Regions from separate parts of the Kitasatospora sp. NPDC058046 genome, predicted to be linked through region 3. Evidence: riboswitches for the same ligand, from Rfam matches in the RefSeq annotation. Region 3 holds a riboswitch; each other region holds the start of a gene.
The links. Region 3 has a riboswitch for cyclic di-AMP ahead of ACFVU7_RS29150 (transglycosylase family protein). Riboswitches for the same ligand answer to the same signal wherever they lie in the genome.

Region 1 (3,451 bases), on a different contig from region 3:
TGATCCGCCGTCTGGTGCGGGCCGAGCCGCAGGGCCGTCCGGTGGTGGTGGTGTCCACCGACCGGGAGGTCGCGGAGGGCGTGCGGAAGGCGGGCGCGCGCCCCGTGGCGTCGGTGCTGCTGCTGAACCGACTGGCCCGGCCCTGAACCCGGGGAGGTTCGCATGATGCCTGGTCAGGGCCTGTTTCGGAGCATTGTGCGAGTCCGGTGAAGTCAGTGTGGGGACCGGAGTTCACGCCTTCGGGGGAGTGGCAAAACGGATAGATCTTCACTAGGGTCTGGCGTCAAACCTATTTTCCGGAATCTCATCCCATCAGGTGAGCCCGTTGGAAGAAGGAGCCGGTCCCTTGGCCTCCCACCGCCGTCCCAAGCAGCCGAGCCGCGCACGGATCTCCGTGCTCACCGCGGCCGCTGCGACCGCGGTCGCCCTCTCCGCCCAGGTGGCCGCGCACGCCGCGCCGCAGCCGAACAAGACGGACGTCAAGGCGCAGATCGACCAGCTCCAGGAGGAGCAGGAGCAGGCGGCCGAGAAGTACAACGGCGCCAAGGAGCGGGCCGACCAGCTGCGCAAGCAGGCCGACCAGCTGCAGGACCAGGTGGCCCGCGGCCAGGAGCAGATGACCCAGCTCCAGGGCGGCCTCGCCGAGGTGGCGGGCGAGCAGTACCGCAGCGGCGGCATCGACCCGTCCGTCCAGCTGATGCTCTCCTCGGACCCGTCCGGCTACCTGGACAAGGCCTCCACCGTCCAGCAGGCCAGCACCAGTCAGGCCGAGGCGCTCAAGGGGCTGCTGGACCAGCAGCGCCGGCTGGACCAGGAGAAGACCGAGGCGGCCGCCGTCCTCGCCTCGCTGGACACCACCACCAAGGACCTGAACCAGGCCAAGTCGGACGTCAACACCAAGCTGAAGGCCGCCCAGGACCTGCTGAACTCGCTGAGCTCCGCCGACCGCGCGGCGCTGCGGGCCCAGCAGGCGCAGGACGACCGCGCCTCGCGCGGCAGCGACCGGGTCGACCTCGGCAGCCTGCCGCCGGCCAGCGGCTACGCGGCCACGGCGCTGGCCAAGGCGATGAGCAAGCAGGGCTCGCCGTACGTGTGGGGCGCCACCGGGTCGACCACCTTCGACTGCTCGGGCCTGATGGTCTGGGCGTACGGGCAGGCGGGCGTCTCGCTGCCGCGCACCTCGCAGGAGCAGGGCCACTACGGCACCCGGATCCCCTCGCTGGACCAGGCCCAGCCGGGCGACCTGGTGATCTACGGCCCCGACATGCACCACGTCGGGATGTACATCGGCAACGGCATGGTGGTCCACGCGCCGCACACCGGCGACGTGGTGAAGGTGATGAAGGCCGACGCGATGTCGATCAACACCATCCGCCGGGTCTGACGGCCCGACACGCCCGGGGGCTCCCGCGGGGGCCTGTGAAAAGCGCCACCCCCGTTCGGGGTGGCGTTTCGGGTTTCCGGCCCTTCGACGACCACATGGTGAGAACCGATCAGCCTTGTGTGCGTCAATGGTCACCATCGGTCATTTTCACAAAGGAACTTGGGTAATCTTCTGTCTTTTTTCTGACAAGGATTTGAACCGATCACGGTTCAGTTACTAGGGTCATGCTCCGAACCACCGCACTGTCGATCGCCCAGCCAGGGTGGCGGCGGTGGTTACCGTCGAGTTCGCAAGGCAGCGGGACAGGTCGAAGCGACTGTCCGACAGGGGAGCCCAGTGGTAGGGGGCGCTGCGGAGCGGAGCCGGGGAACCACGTTCCTCCGGGGTGAATCGGCGCCAGGTCGGCCGGTGGAACGGCCGTGAGGCGTCGTAGGGCATGCTTCCGGCCCGAACCCGTCAGCTCACCCGGTAGGCGGCCGTAGGAAGAAGGAGTCCGCCTTCGTGGCGTCCCATCGTCGTCCCAAGCCCGCCGGCCGCGCCCGGGTCTCGATCCTGACCGGCGTCGCCGCCGCAGCCGTCGTCCTCTCCGCGCAGGGTGCCCACGCGGACCCGCAGCCGACCAAGGAACAGGTCAAGGGGCAGGTCGACCAGCTCAACGAGCAGGCCGAGGTCGCGACCGAGAACTACAACGCCGCCCAGGCCAAGCAGCAGGACCTGGAGAAGCAGGTCTCCGGCCTGCAGGACCAGGTGGCCCGTCAGCAGGCCCAGGTCACCGAGCTCCAGGGCGGCCTCGCCGAGATCGCCGGCGAGCAGTACCGCAACGGGGGGATATCCCCCACCGTCCAGCTGATGTTCTCCTCCAGCCCGGACAGCTTCCTCAGCCAGGCCGACGCGCTGAACCAGGCCGGCAGCACCCAGAAGGGTCAGCTGAAGGAGCTCCAGGAGCAGCAGCGCAAGCTCGACCAGGACCGCAACGAGGCCCAGGGCAAGCTCGCCGAGCTGGAGTCGACCACCCAGCAGCTGAAGGCCTCCAAGGACGAGGTCCAGGGCAAGCTGAAGGCGGCCCAGGACCTGCTCAACACGCTGACCGAGCAGGACCGCCAGGCGCTGCGCCAGGCCGAGGAGAAGGCCGCCGCCGAGGCCAAGGCCAAGGCCGACGCCGCCCAGGCCCAGCAGCAGCAGGCCGACCGCGCCTCCCGCGACAACAGCCGCGGCAGCCTCTCGGCCCCCACGACCACCGCTCCGGTGAACGTGGCCCCCGGCAGCTCGCGCGGTGCCGCCGCGCTGTCCGCCGCCGCCTCCAAGATCGGCAGCCCGTACGTCTGGGGCGCCACCGGCCCGGGCTCCTTCGACTGCTCCGGTCTGATGGTCTGGGCGTACAACCAGGCCGGCGTGTCGCTGCCGCGCACCTCGCAGGCGCAGGCCTCGGCCGGCACCCGGCTCGGGACGGACCTCTCCAAGGCCCAGCCCGGCGACCTGCTGATCTTCTACACCGACGCCCACCACGTCGGCATCTACGCCGGCAACGGCCAGGTGCTGCACGCGCCCAAGCCGGGCGCGTCGGTGCGCTACGAGGCGGTCACCAACATGCCGCTGACCGGCATCGTGCGGGTCTGATCCCCGCTCGGACGTCTCCAGGCCCGGTCTCCCCCAGGGGAGGCCGGGCCTGCGGCTTTTCCGGCGGCTCGATCTGATGTCCGATTGGGGAGTGAATATTCGGGTTGGGAGGGGTTTGGACTCGCTTGCCCGGACTCGCTAACGTCTGCCACCGGACTCCCGCTCGACGGCCGCCCGTCCCGGTGCGGCGGCGGGGGCCGCGCCGCAGGATTGGAGCCGCTGCCGCCATGCCCGTGCACCGCCGTTCCCAACTGCTCACCCGGGCGCTGGTGCTGACCGCGGCCGCCGCCACCGCGTTGGGCGCGGCCACCGGAGGCAGCGCCCAGGCGGCCCCCGCCAGCCCCGACCCGGGCGACCGTCAGGACGTCAAGACGCAGGTCGAGCAGCTGTACGACGAGGCCGAGCAGGCGTCCGAGAGGTTCAACGCCGCGCAGGAGGCCCAGCGGCGGC
Region 2 (3,451 bases), on a different contig from region 3:
GCATCCCGGGCGAGCGGCAGGCGGACCTGATGACCCACCTGCTGAACATCGACCCGCCGGACCACACCCGGTTGCGCCGGCTGGTGTCGAAGGCGTTCACCCCGCGCCGGGTGGCCGAGTTCGAGCCGCGGGTGCAGCAGCTCACCGACCGGCTGATCGACGGCTTCGCGCAGCGCGGTTCGGCGGACCTGATCCACGAGTTCGCCTTCCCGCTCCCCATCTACGCGATCTGCGACATGCTCGGGGTGCCGGCCGAGGACCAGGACGACTTCCGCGACTGGGCAGGGATGATGATCCGCCACGGCGGGGGCCAACGCGGCGGCGTGGGGCGGGCGGTGAAGCGGATGCGGGCGTACCTGCTGGAGCTGATCCACCGCAAGCGGGCGGACCTCGGGGACGACCTGATCTCGGGCCTGATCCGGGCCGGCGACCACGGTGAGCACCTGACCGAGAACGAGGCCGCGGCGATGGCCTTCATCCTCCTGTTCGCGGGTTTCGAGACCACCGTGAACCTGATCGGCAACGGCACCTACGCGCTGCTGCGCAATCCGGAGCAGCGCCGGCTGCTGCAGGAGTCGGTGGTGCGCGGGGAGAGCGCGCTGCTGGAGACCGGGATCGAGGAACTCCTGCGCTACGACGGGCCGGTGGAGCTGGCGACCTGGCGGTTCGCGACCCGTCCGCTGACCATCGGCGGGGTGGACATCCCGGTCGGCGACCCGGTGCTGGTGGTGCTGGCCGCGGCGGACCGCGACCCGGCCCGGTTCGCGGCGGAGAACACCCTGGACCTGGCCCGGAAGGACAACCCCCACCTGGGCTTCGGGCACGGCATCCACTACTGCATCGGCGCTCCGCTGGCGCGGCTCGAAGGGCGTGCCGCGCTGGCCACGCTGCTTTCCCGGCTGCCCGATCTGCGGCTCGCGGAAAGCCCGGAGAATCTGCGCTGGCGGGGTGGTCTGATCATGCGTGGCCTGCGCGAACTCCCGGTGGAATTCAGTCCGGAGAGCCGTTCCCCGCACGCCCCTCCGCACCTCGTTCCGGATGCCTCTTCGACGCCTCCGACCTGCTGAGATCGCGCTGACGGGACGTCGCCGATCGCCCGCCGACGGGGGTGTGAACACCCATCAATCCGGACATAACGCCGCTGTTGGTAGGCGATCGGACACGGGCCGTAATTGTTGTGTGATATCGGTGATATGAGCTTGTGATTGGTCTGATGATCTGTCTACTCTCCCTGGAGTTCGCAGCTGCGGACCTCGTACGCGGAACGCCGAATCCTGCCCGCCGCGTCACGGGAAACCGACCAGAACCCTGGGCAGGGGCGGGGGAACCAGGTTTGTTGCCGTCTCCCCACGGCTTGGGGTGAAGCCGCCCGAGCGGAATCGTTTCCGCGTACGGCGGCCGGGCCACCTCCCGGTCCGAACCCGACAGCTCACCTCGCAGGCGTACGGAGAGGGACCTCTTCATGCTGTTCGTTGGAACTGGCCGTCACCGTCGTCGCACCCAGGCCGAGAAGGCCATCGCCGTCGCCGGTGTGGCCGGCGTCGGACTCGCGATGCCGCTCCTCACCGCCACCGGCGCCTCCGCCGCCCCGGCCTCCACCTGGGACTCCGTCGCCCAGTGCGAGAGCGGCGGCAACTGGAGCATCAACACCGGCAACGGCTTCTACGGCGGCCTCCAGTTCACGTCCAGCACCTGGAAGGCGTACGGCGGCACCGCCTACGCGGCGCAGGCCAACCAGGCCAGCAAGGCCCAGCAGATCTCGGTCGCCGAGAAGGTGCTGGCCTCGCAGGGTCCGGGCGCCTGGCCGGTCTGCTCCCAGAAGGCCGGTCTGACCAAGGGCGGTGCCCCGGCCTCGGTCGACACCTCCTCGGACGCCAAGCCGCAGTCCGCCCCCAAGCAGCAGGCCCCGAAGCCCGCCGCCAAGCCCGCCGAGAAGCCGGTCGCGCAGAAGCCCGCCGCCCAGAAGCCGGCCCAGAAGCCCGCCGCGCAGCCGGTCCAGCAGGTCGCCCCGCAGCAGCAGGCGCAGCCGCAGACCCCGGGCTTCTCCGGCAAGGCCGGCTGGGACGCCGACGCCAAGGTGTACTGGTACCAGAACAACGGCGGCTGGTACTGGACCAGCCACCAGAGCGTCTACCAGCAGTACGCCGGCCAGGCCGCCGCCCAGCCGCAGTACGCCCCGCGCGCCGCGCAGCAGGCCCCGCAGGCCGCCGGCCACGACTACACCGTCCGTGCCGGTGACACCCTGTCGACCATCGCCGCCGCCCAGGGCGTGTCCGGCGGCTGGAGCGCGCTGTACGAGCAGAACCACTCCACCGTCGGCGGCGACCCGAACCTGATCATGCCCGGCCAGGTGCTGCACCTCGGCTGAGCCGCCCCGCCCGACGCCGGGACCGCCCGCGGCCGGCAGCACCCCGAGACCGGGGTGCCCGCCGGGGCGCCCGCCGCCGCGCCGGAGCGCTCGGCGTCGACGCCGCTCCACCCCGCCGTCCGAAGGGGGCCGGTCCTACCGGTCCCCTTCGTCCGCATTCGCCCGCTCCGGTGGGACAAGCTGGGACAAGCAGGTGAACTACCGGTGGGTAGCAGGGCCACACGGTGAGACGGGACCGAGGCCGACGCGGCCACGGCAGCCCGGGCGGTTAGGCTCTGGTCGTAACGACTCCGCAATCGTCCTGCTGGCAGCACCACCGTCAGACCGGACCCTGCTCTCGCAAGGAGATGCCTCGTGCCGTCCATCGATGTCGTCGTAGCCCGTGAGATCCTCGACTCCCGCGGCAACCCCACGGTCGAGGTCGAGGTCGGCCTCGACGACGGCAGCACGGGTCGTGCCGCTGTCCCGTCGGGTGCCTCCACCGGTGCCTTCGAGGCGCTGGAGCTGCGCGACGGCGACAAGAACCGCTACTTCGGCAAGGGCGTCGAGAAGGCCGTCCTGGCCGTCATCGAGCAGATCGGCCCGGAGCTGGTCGGCTACGACGCCACCGAGCAGCGCCTGATCGACCAGGCCATGCTGGACCTGGACGCCACCCCGGACAAGTCCTCGCTCGGCGCCAACGCCATCCTGGGCGTCTCGCTGGCCGTCGCGCACGCCGCCTCCGAGGCCAGCGACCTGCCGCTGTTCCGCTACCTGGGCGGCCCGAACGCGCACGTCCTGCCGGTCCCGATGATGAACATCCTCAACGGCGGGTCGCACGCGGACTCCAACGTCGACATCCAGGAGTTCATGATCGCCCCGATCGGCGCGGAGTCCTTCTCCGAGGCCGTCCGCTGGGGCGTCGAGGTCTACCACACGCTCAAGGGCGTGCTGAAGGAGCGCGGCCTGTCCACCGGTCTGGGCGACGAGGGCGGCTTCGCCCCGAACCTGGACTCCAACCGCGAGGCCCTGGACCTCATCGTCGAGGCCATCGAGAAGGCCGGCTACGTGCCCGGCCGTGACGTCGCGCTGGCCCTGGACGTC
Region 3 (3,451 bases):
CCCTCCTGGGCGGTCGGGCGGTCGGCGGTCAGGCGGTGCCCGTCGGCGGCCTCGCCGGTACGGGTCTCGGTGCGGCGGCCGCGGGCCAGGTAGTCGCGCAGGACCAGCTCGACGGCGTCCTGGGGGCTCTTGGTGCCGGAAAGCATCATCGCGTCGATCGCGAGGTTCGCGTCGAGGGTGACGGTGACCTGGGCCATGTGACTCCTCCTCGGGTGCAGAGCAGCAGCATGCCCGCTGGGGCGGCGATCCACCACGGAACGGGGCGGAACCGCGGTCGGGAACGGTCGGGCACGCCGTGGCCCCGGGAACGCCGGAACCCCCGGGGAGGAGCGACCAGACTCTCCCCGGGGGTGGTGGGCGGTCAGCGTTCGGACGACGGCCGACAGCTGACGGATAACAGCTGACAGATGTTGAAAGCTGTCAGCTGTTATCTGTTACCCGTCAGCTGTTACCGGCCGTCCGTCGGCCGTGCGCCGTGGACCGTGCGCCGTCCTCAGACCCGGCCGGCGAAGTCCGGGGCCCAGTTGGCGATGCTCTGCTCGCGGACGCCCGAGCTCGGGTTGGCGGCCTCGACGTACTTGCCGTTGCCGACGTAGATCGCGACGTGGTAGACGCCGGAGTCCTTGCCGTTGTTGGACCAGAACAGCAGGTCGCCCGCCTGGAGGCTGTCCAGCGAGACGTGGGTGCTGGCGGCGGCCTGGTCGGCGGCGACGCGCGGGACGGAGACGCCCGCGGCGCGCAGCGCGGCCTGGGTCAGGCCGGAGCAGTCCCAGCCGCCGTTGCCGGTGCCGCCGTAGACGTACGCCTGACCGACCTTCGACTGGGCGAAGGAGACCGCGGCGGCCATGCTGCCGGTCGCGGCCGGCGCCTGGGTCTGCGTCTGGGCCTGGGGCTGCGGAGCGGGCTTGGTGGCGGGCTTCGCGGCCGGCTTGGTGGACGGCTTGGCGGCCGGGGCCTCGGGCTGCGCGGTCGGCTGGGCGTTCACGGCACCGCCGTTCGCGGACTGGCCGGACTTCTGCGAGCGGTCGAACCAGGTGAAGTCCGAGCCGGACGTGCCGGCGGAGGACTGGCCGGCCCGGGCCTGGCCGTTGCCGCCGAAGGACAGCTGCTGGCCCGGGTAGATGGTGTCCGGACCCTCGGTCAGGGTGCCGCGGTTGAGGTCATACAGCCGCTGCCAGCCGCCCTGCACCTTGTGCTGGTCGGCGATCGCGGACAGCCAGTCGCCCTCGACGACGGTGTAGTCGCCGCCCTGGGCCTGCTGCTGGCGCTTCTGCACCCAGTCGCTCCGGTTGCCGGAGGCGGCGGAGTCGGTGGAGGCCTGCGCGTCGCCCTGGGCGGGCGCGGCGGGCTTGGCGGCGGGGGTCTGGGGCTGCGCGGGCTTGGCGCTCGGCTTCGCGGCCGGAGCGGCCGGAGCGGCCGGCTTGGCGCTCTGGGCGGGCGCGGCGGGCTTGGCGGCGGTCGAACCCGCCGAGGTGTCAACGGCGGCCGCGGCGCCGCCCTTGGTGAGCCCGGCCTGGACCGAGCAGACCGGCCAGGCGCCGGGGCCCTGCGAGGCGAGGACCTTCTCGGCGACGGCGATCTGCTGGTCCTTGGTGGCCAGGTCGGCGCGGGCCGCGTAGGCCGTGCCGCCGAAGGCGGACCAGGTGCTGGAGGTGAACTGGAGGCCGCCGTAGAAGCCGTTGCCGGTGTTGATGCTCCAGTTGCCGCCGCTCTCGCACTGGGCGACCTTGTCCCAGGTGGCGACGGAGGCGGCCGAGGCGGTGCCGGTGGTGAGGCAGGGGACGGTGAGGCCGACGCCCGCGACGCCGAGGGCGGCGATCACGCGACGGGTACGGCCGGACAGACGGGTGCCGTTGGTGGGCAGCATGAAGACGTGGTCCTCTCCCACGCCTGCGAGGTGAGCTGTCGGATTCGGGCTGGAGTTGCCCGGCCGTGCGGTGAGCACGGCTTCACCCCTAGCCCTGGACCGTTCCGGAGAGCGGTCCGGGGCGACTTACCTGTGGGTCCCCCGCTCCTGCCGTGGTGCGTTTTCGCGCTTCCAGGACATCCGACGGCAGGACTCGGCGTTGCGGATGACCGGGTTCGTGTGGTCACGAACGGGGAGCACGTTAATCAGACTTAAGTTCAAACTGCAAACCACTGTGATGTGCATCACGGTTTAGTGGAAACTGCCAAAATTGCCACTCACCATGATCGTAAATGATCGTTTTCAGGCAATGCTGTTGTGGAAGCCGACAACTGGCTCCGCCTCAGGAGTGGCGTGACGGTGCGTCGAATCGCGGAGTGGCGCACTCCGGCGGGTGGGGGAGCGGTCGCGATCGGAGCATGTGAATCCGCGCTCCCTATTTCCTTTCAAATAGCGCCAGAACGGACATTCCCCTTCATTGCCGGGTGGCTCCCGTACGGGACGGACGGGGTGGGGGAAGTACGCGGAAGGGCCCGGAACGCGATCCGTTCCGGGCCCTTCGGTGCGCGCGAACCCGCGCGCGGTGTCCTTATCGTCCGCCAGGCCCCTCGGCGGCCGCGTGGGCGCCACGGGAGCCCTCCACGACCCCCTCGGCCTCGGCGGCGGCCGCCGCCTCCGCCTCGGCCCGTGCCAGGTCCTCCGGGGACGGCGTGGGCAGCGAGGCCAGGTAGGTGGAGGCGATCAGCTGGCCGACCGACGGGTAGGCGCCCAGCGGCGCGGCCGACGGGCAGCCGGTCTCCTCGGCGGCGGTGGCGAGCAGCTCGGAGTCCGCCTCCGGGCCGATCACCAGCGGGGCCAGCGCCGGGCGCTGCGAGCCGGTGTCCTTGAGGTGGTTGACGGCCGCGGCCACCGAGCCGGGCACGTCGAGCGCGGCGGCGACGACCGGCACGGCCAGCCGGGCGGCCAGCAGCACGCCGGTGATGCCGGCCGCGGCGGCCGCGTCCTCGCCGCCGACGGTGGTCAGCACCACGCCGTCCGCGGCGGTCGCGATGGCGAACAGCCGGGCGCGGTCGGCCCGGGCCAGCCCGGCCTCGGAGAGCCGGACGTGCACGGCCTCGGCCAGCAGCGGGTGCGGGCCCAGCGGGTCGGTGACGGGCGCGCCGTACTCGGCGGCGAGCGCGTGAAGCCCGGTCAGGAAGGTGTGCGGGCCGGGCACCAGCGGCACCAGGACGGGCATCGGCCGCCCGGCCTCGGCGGCCAGGGCCAGCAGCTCGGCCACGGTGCGGTCCTCGCCGCTCGCGCCCGCCGCACCGTCACCGGGGAGGTAGCCGACGGCGGTCTGGACGCCGTTCTGCTCGGTGCGGACGATCGAGAGCAGCTCCTCGACGACCGAGCGGGACTCGGGCCCGGCGGTCGCGGGCACGGCGAGCACCAGGGCCGGGGCGCCGGCCGGGATCTCGGGGCGCTCGGGACGACGGTGGCGCCCCCGCGCACGGGAGCCTGGAGTACGGACGGGCAGTGGCGCGCCCGGAATGGCTGCGGTGC
Region 4 (3,451 bases), on a different contig from region 3:
CCGCGCCGTTGCCCTGACCGACGATGATCGGCAGGTTGCCGGTCATCGCGGTGATCGGGGCGGCGGTGGCGAGCGCCATGAACACCACGCCGACCAGGCCGACCGAGTCCGCCTTCAGCCGGTCGACCCCGCCCGCCCCGGGCCGCTCCCGCCCGGCCGTCTCCCCCGCCACGCCCCCGCTGCGGACCGCCATCCGGCCTCCTCGCCTCCCGGCCCGCCCGACCGCCGGACCGGCCGGGCGCTGACCGTCCGCCAGCATGGCGCCCCGGAGGCGCCCGGAGATCCCGGCGACCACCCTGCGGGACACCGGAGTTGACGCTTCGTTCGATCGCTCGAACACCCCGGCGGGCCCGGGAACGAAAGCGGCCGGCCCGGCCGCACGAGGAGGTCCTCATGCGGCCGGGCCGGCCTGGGCGTGTCCCGCGCCCATGTCCGCCGTGCGGCGATCACCCGGTCGAGCGGTCACCCGACAGGACCATCCCGGGCGATCGGTTCGCCCGCAACGGCGGTGGTTCCTGGTACCCCGGAGCTCGAAGCCCTCGGGGTCAGAGCGCGACGCCGTGCGCGCGCAGGTAGGCGACCGGGTTGATGTCCGAGCCGTACTCCGAGCCGTTGCGGATCTCGAAGTGCAGGTGCGGGCCGGTCACGTTGCCGGTGGCGCCGGAGAGGCCAATCTGCTGGCCGGCGGTGACGGTCTGACCGATCCTCACGCCGATCGAGGAGAGGTGCGCGTACTCGGCGTAGTGGCCGTCGGCGAGCCTGATCTCGACCTCGTTGCCGTAGGCGCCGCCGTTGCCGGCCTTGACCACGACACCGTTGGCGACGGCGCGCAGCGGGGTGCCGGTGGAGGCGACGAAGTCCTGGCCGGTGTGGTGGCCGGAGGCCCACATCGAGCCGGCCACGCCGTAGGCGGTGCCGAGCCGCGGGCTCGCCAGCGGGGCGACGAAGCCGGAGGTGGCGGCGGCGACCGGAGTCGCGGTCACGGCCTGGGCCGGAACGGCGACCTGGAGCTGGGTCTCGAGCTGCGCGGACGGCTTGGCGGCCTCGGTCTGCACCTGGACCTGGGCCTGCGGCTTGGCGGCCTGGGTCGCCGGAGCGGACGGCTTGGCGGGCTTGGCCGGAGCGGCGGGCTTCGCCGGGGCGGCGTCGGCGGCCGGCGCGGCGGCGTGGCCGGACAGCGCGAGCTGCTGGCCCGGGAAGATCAGGTTCGGGTCGGCGCCGACGACCGAGCGGTTCTGCTCGTACAGCGCGTGCCAGCCGCCCTCGACGTTCCTGGCGTCGGCGATCTTGGACAGGGTGTCACCGCTGACGACGCGATAGCTCTCCTGCGCGGCCTGGGCGGCCGGAGCGGCAGCCTGCGTGGCCTGCTTGGCCTCGGTGGAGGCGGCGGCCGGAGCGGCCGGGGTGTGGGCCTGGGCGCTCATCGCGGTGACGAGCGGGAGGGCGAAGGACACACCGGTGACGGCGGTGGCGATGCCGATGCGGGCGGCGCGGGGCAGGGCGATACGACGAGCCTGTGCAGGCATGGAATTTTCCTCTCCGACGCCTGCGAGGTGAGCTGTCGGGTTCGGGCTGGAGTTGCCCGGCCGCTTGCGCGGCTTCACCCCAAGCCGGTCCTGGACGCCCGCGCCCTGAGGCGCGAACTCCGGTCCGGCGACTTACCTGTGGGTCCCCCGCTCCTGCCGTACAGAGTTCGTTTCGAACCACCGGGCAGCGGCAGGACTCGGCGTTCCACCCGGCGGATCCGTCCGGACTGGCCGGGCGGTCGCTGAACTAAAACCCATCCGTTCGGGTGAAGCAATGTCGATCTCTTGAAACGGCAACGATCCCCCCTGTCCCAGTGACCCTCCGCAGGCCCGGGCCCACGGTGCGTACACAACCCATTCACCCCCCGCCACTGATCCACGACCCTGCGCCGAGATCGGCCACGCCGCGCACCCGTCCGCTCACGCACCGCCAGCCGCCAACACACCCACCGGTGACCCTTGTCACGTGCGCCTCGGCAGCGCAGGATTCGCCCGTGGCCACCTCCGAGGCCGGCACCCTGCGCCTGGGCACCGCGCAGGGTCGCTGGGTACTAATGGCGACGGTGCTCGGCTCCAGCATGGCGATGCTGGACGGCACCGTGGTGAACGTCGCGCTGCCCCGGATCGGCGCCGACCTCGGCGCCTCCCTCGCGTCCCTGCAATGGACCCTGAACGCCTATCTGCTCACCCTGGCGGGCCTGATCCTGCTCGGCGGCGCGCTCGGCGACCGCTACGGGCGGCGCAAGGTCTTCCTGATCGGCGTGGTCTGGTTCGCCGTCGCCTCCGCGGCCTGCGCCGCCGCGCCGAACATCCACGTGCTGATCGCCGCCCGCGCCGTCCAGGGCATCGGCGGGGCGCTGCTCACCCCCGGCTCGCTCGCCATGCTCCAGGCCGTCTTCCACCCTGACGACCGCTCGGCGGCGGTCGGGCTCTGGTCCGGCCTCGGCGGGGTGTCGGCGGCGGTCGGCCCCTTCCTCGGCGGCTGGCTGGTGGACGGCCCCGGCTGGCGCTGGATCTTCCTGCTGAACCTGCCGCTCGCCGCCGCCGTGATCGCGGTCACCACCCGGTCGGTGCCGGAGAGCCGGGACGAGGGCGCCTCCGGCCGCTTCGACGTCCTCGGCGCCGTGCTCGCCGCCCTCGCCCTCGGCGCGATCACCTACGCGCTGACGGCGGCCGGCGAGGGCCTGTCCCCCGCCGTCTGGGTCAGCGGGGTGCTCGGAGTGGCGCTCGGCGTCGCCTTCGTGGCGGTCGAGCGCCGCGCGCCCGATCCGATGCTGCCGCTCGGACTGTTCTCCTCCCGGCTGTTCACCGCCGTGAACCTGGTCACCCTGTGCGTGTACGCGGCGTTCAGCGGCGTCTTCTTCCTGCTGGTGGTGCAGCTCCAGATCGTGTCCGGCTTCTCGCCGCTGGTCTCGGGCTTCGCACTGGTGCCGATCACCGTGCTGATGCTGCTGCTGTCCGCGCGCGCCGGGCGGCTCGGCAAGCGGATCGGCCCGCGCATCCCGCTGACCGTCGGCCCCCTGCTGTGCGCCGCCGGCGTGCTGCTGATGCTGCGCGTCGGCCCGGACTCCTCCTACTGGGTGGACGTGCTGCCCTCCGTCACGGTGATGGGCTGCGGCATGACGCTGCTGGTCGCACCGCTGACGGCGACCGTGCTGGCCGCCGTCGAGGTCCGGCACGCGGGCATCGCCAGCGGGGTCAACAACGCCGCCGCCCGCGCGGCCGGCCTGCTCGCGGTCGCCGCCCTCCCGGCGCTGGCCGGGCTGAGCGGCGACGCCTACCGGGTGCCCTCCTCGGTCGACTCCGCCTTCCACACCGCGATGCTGATCTGCGCGGGCCTGCTGGCCGCCGGCGGGCTGATCGCCCTCGCGACCGTACGGGGCAACGTGCTCGCCGCCGACGACCAGCAGGTGGCCGAGCCGAAC

Region 1: it holds a riboswitch for cyclic di-AMP, as region 3 does, so the genes downstream of both, ACFVU7_RS01305 (NlpC/P60 family protein) here and ACFVU7_RS29150 (transglycosylase family protein) in region 3, are expected to answer to the same signal.
Region 2: it holds a riboswitch for cyclic di-AMP, as region 3 does, so the genes downstream of both, ACFVU7_RS04615 (transglycosylase family protein) here and ACFVU7_RS29150 (transglycosylase family protein) in region 3, are expected to answer to the same signal.
Region 4: it holds a riboswitch for cyclic di-AMP, as region 3 does, so the genes downstream of both, ACFVU7_RS20860 (peptidoglycan DD-metalloendopeptidase family protein) here and ACFVU7_RS29150 (transglycosylase family protein) in region 3, are expected to answer to the same signal.

Annotation. Positions count from the first base shown of each region.
Region 1 covers NZ_JBHVRS010000001.1:281,135-284,585, reverse strand. Annotated here, with positions in the region: gene ACFVU7_RS01315 (NYN domain-containing protein) at 1-146, shown strand, start outside; gene ACFVU7_RS01310 (C40 family peptidase) at 347-1,384, shown strand; cyclic di-AMP (ydaO/yuaA leader) riboswitch at 1,722-1,875, shown strand; gene ACFVU7_RS01305 (NlpC/P60 family protein) at 1,886-3,001, shown strand; gene ACFVU7_RS01300 (C40 family peptidase) at 3,229-3,451, shown strand, end outside.
Region 2 covers NZ_JBHVRS010000002.1:134,499-137,949, forward strand. Annotated here, with positions in the region: gene ACFVU7_RS04610 (cytochrome P450) at 1-1,067, shown strand, start outside; cyclic di-AMP (ydaO/yuaA leader) riboswitch at 1,289-1,457, shown strand; gene ACFVU7_RS04615 (transglycosylase family protein) at 1,463-2,368, shown strand; gene eno (phosphopyruvate hydratase) at 2,723-3,451, shown strand, end outside.
Region 3 covers NZ_JBHVRS010000016.1:232,925-236,375, forward strand. Annotated here, with positions in the region: gene ACFVU7_RS29145 (hypothetical protein) at 1-197, opposite strand, end outside; gene ACFVU7_RS29150 (transglycosylase family protein) at 494-1,888, opposite strand; cyclic di-AMP (ydaO/yuaA leader) riboswitch at 1,875-2,045, opposite strand; gene ACFVU7_RS29155 (hypothetical protein) at 2,496-3,451, opposite strand, start outside.
Region 4 covers NZ_JBHVRS010000009.1:296,360-299,810, forward strand. Annotated here, with positions in the region: gene ACFVU7_RS20855 (APC family permease) at 1-193, opposite strand, end outside; gene ACFVU7_RS20860 (peptidoglycan DD-metalloendopeptidase family protein) at 546-1,526, opposite strand; cyclic di-AMP (ydaO/yuaA leader) riboswitch at 1,529-1,729, opposite strand; gene ACFVU7_RS20865 (MFS transporter) at 2,081-3,451, shown strand, end outside.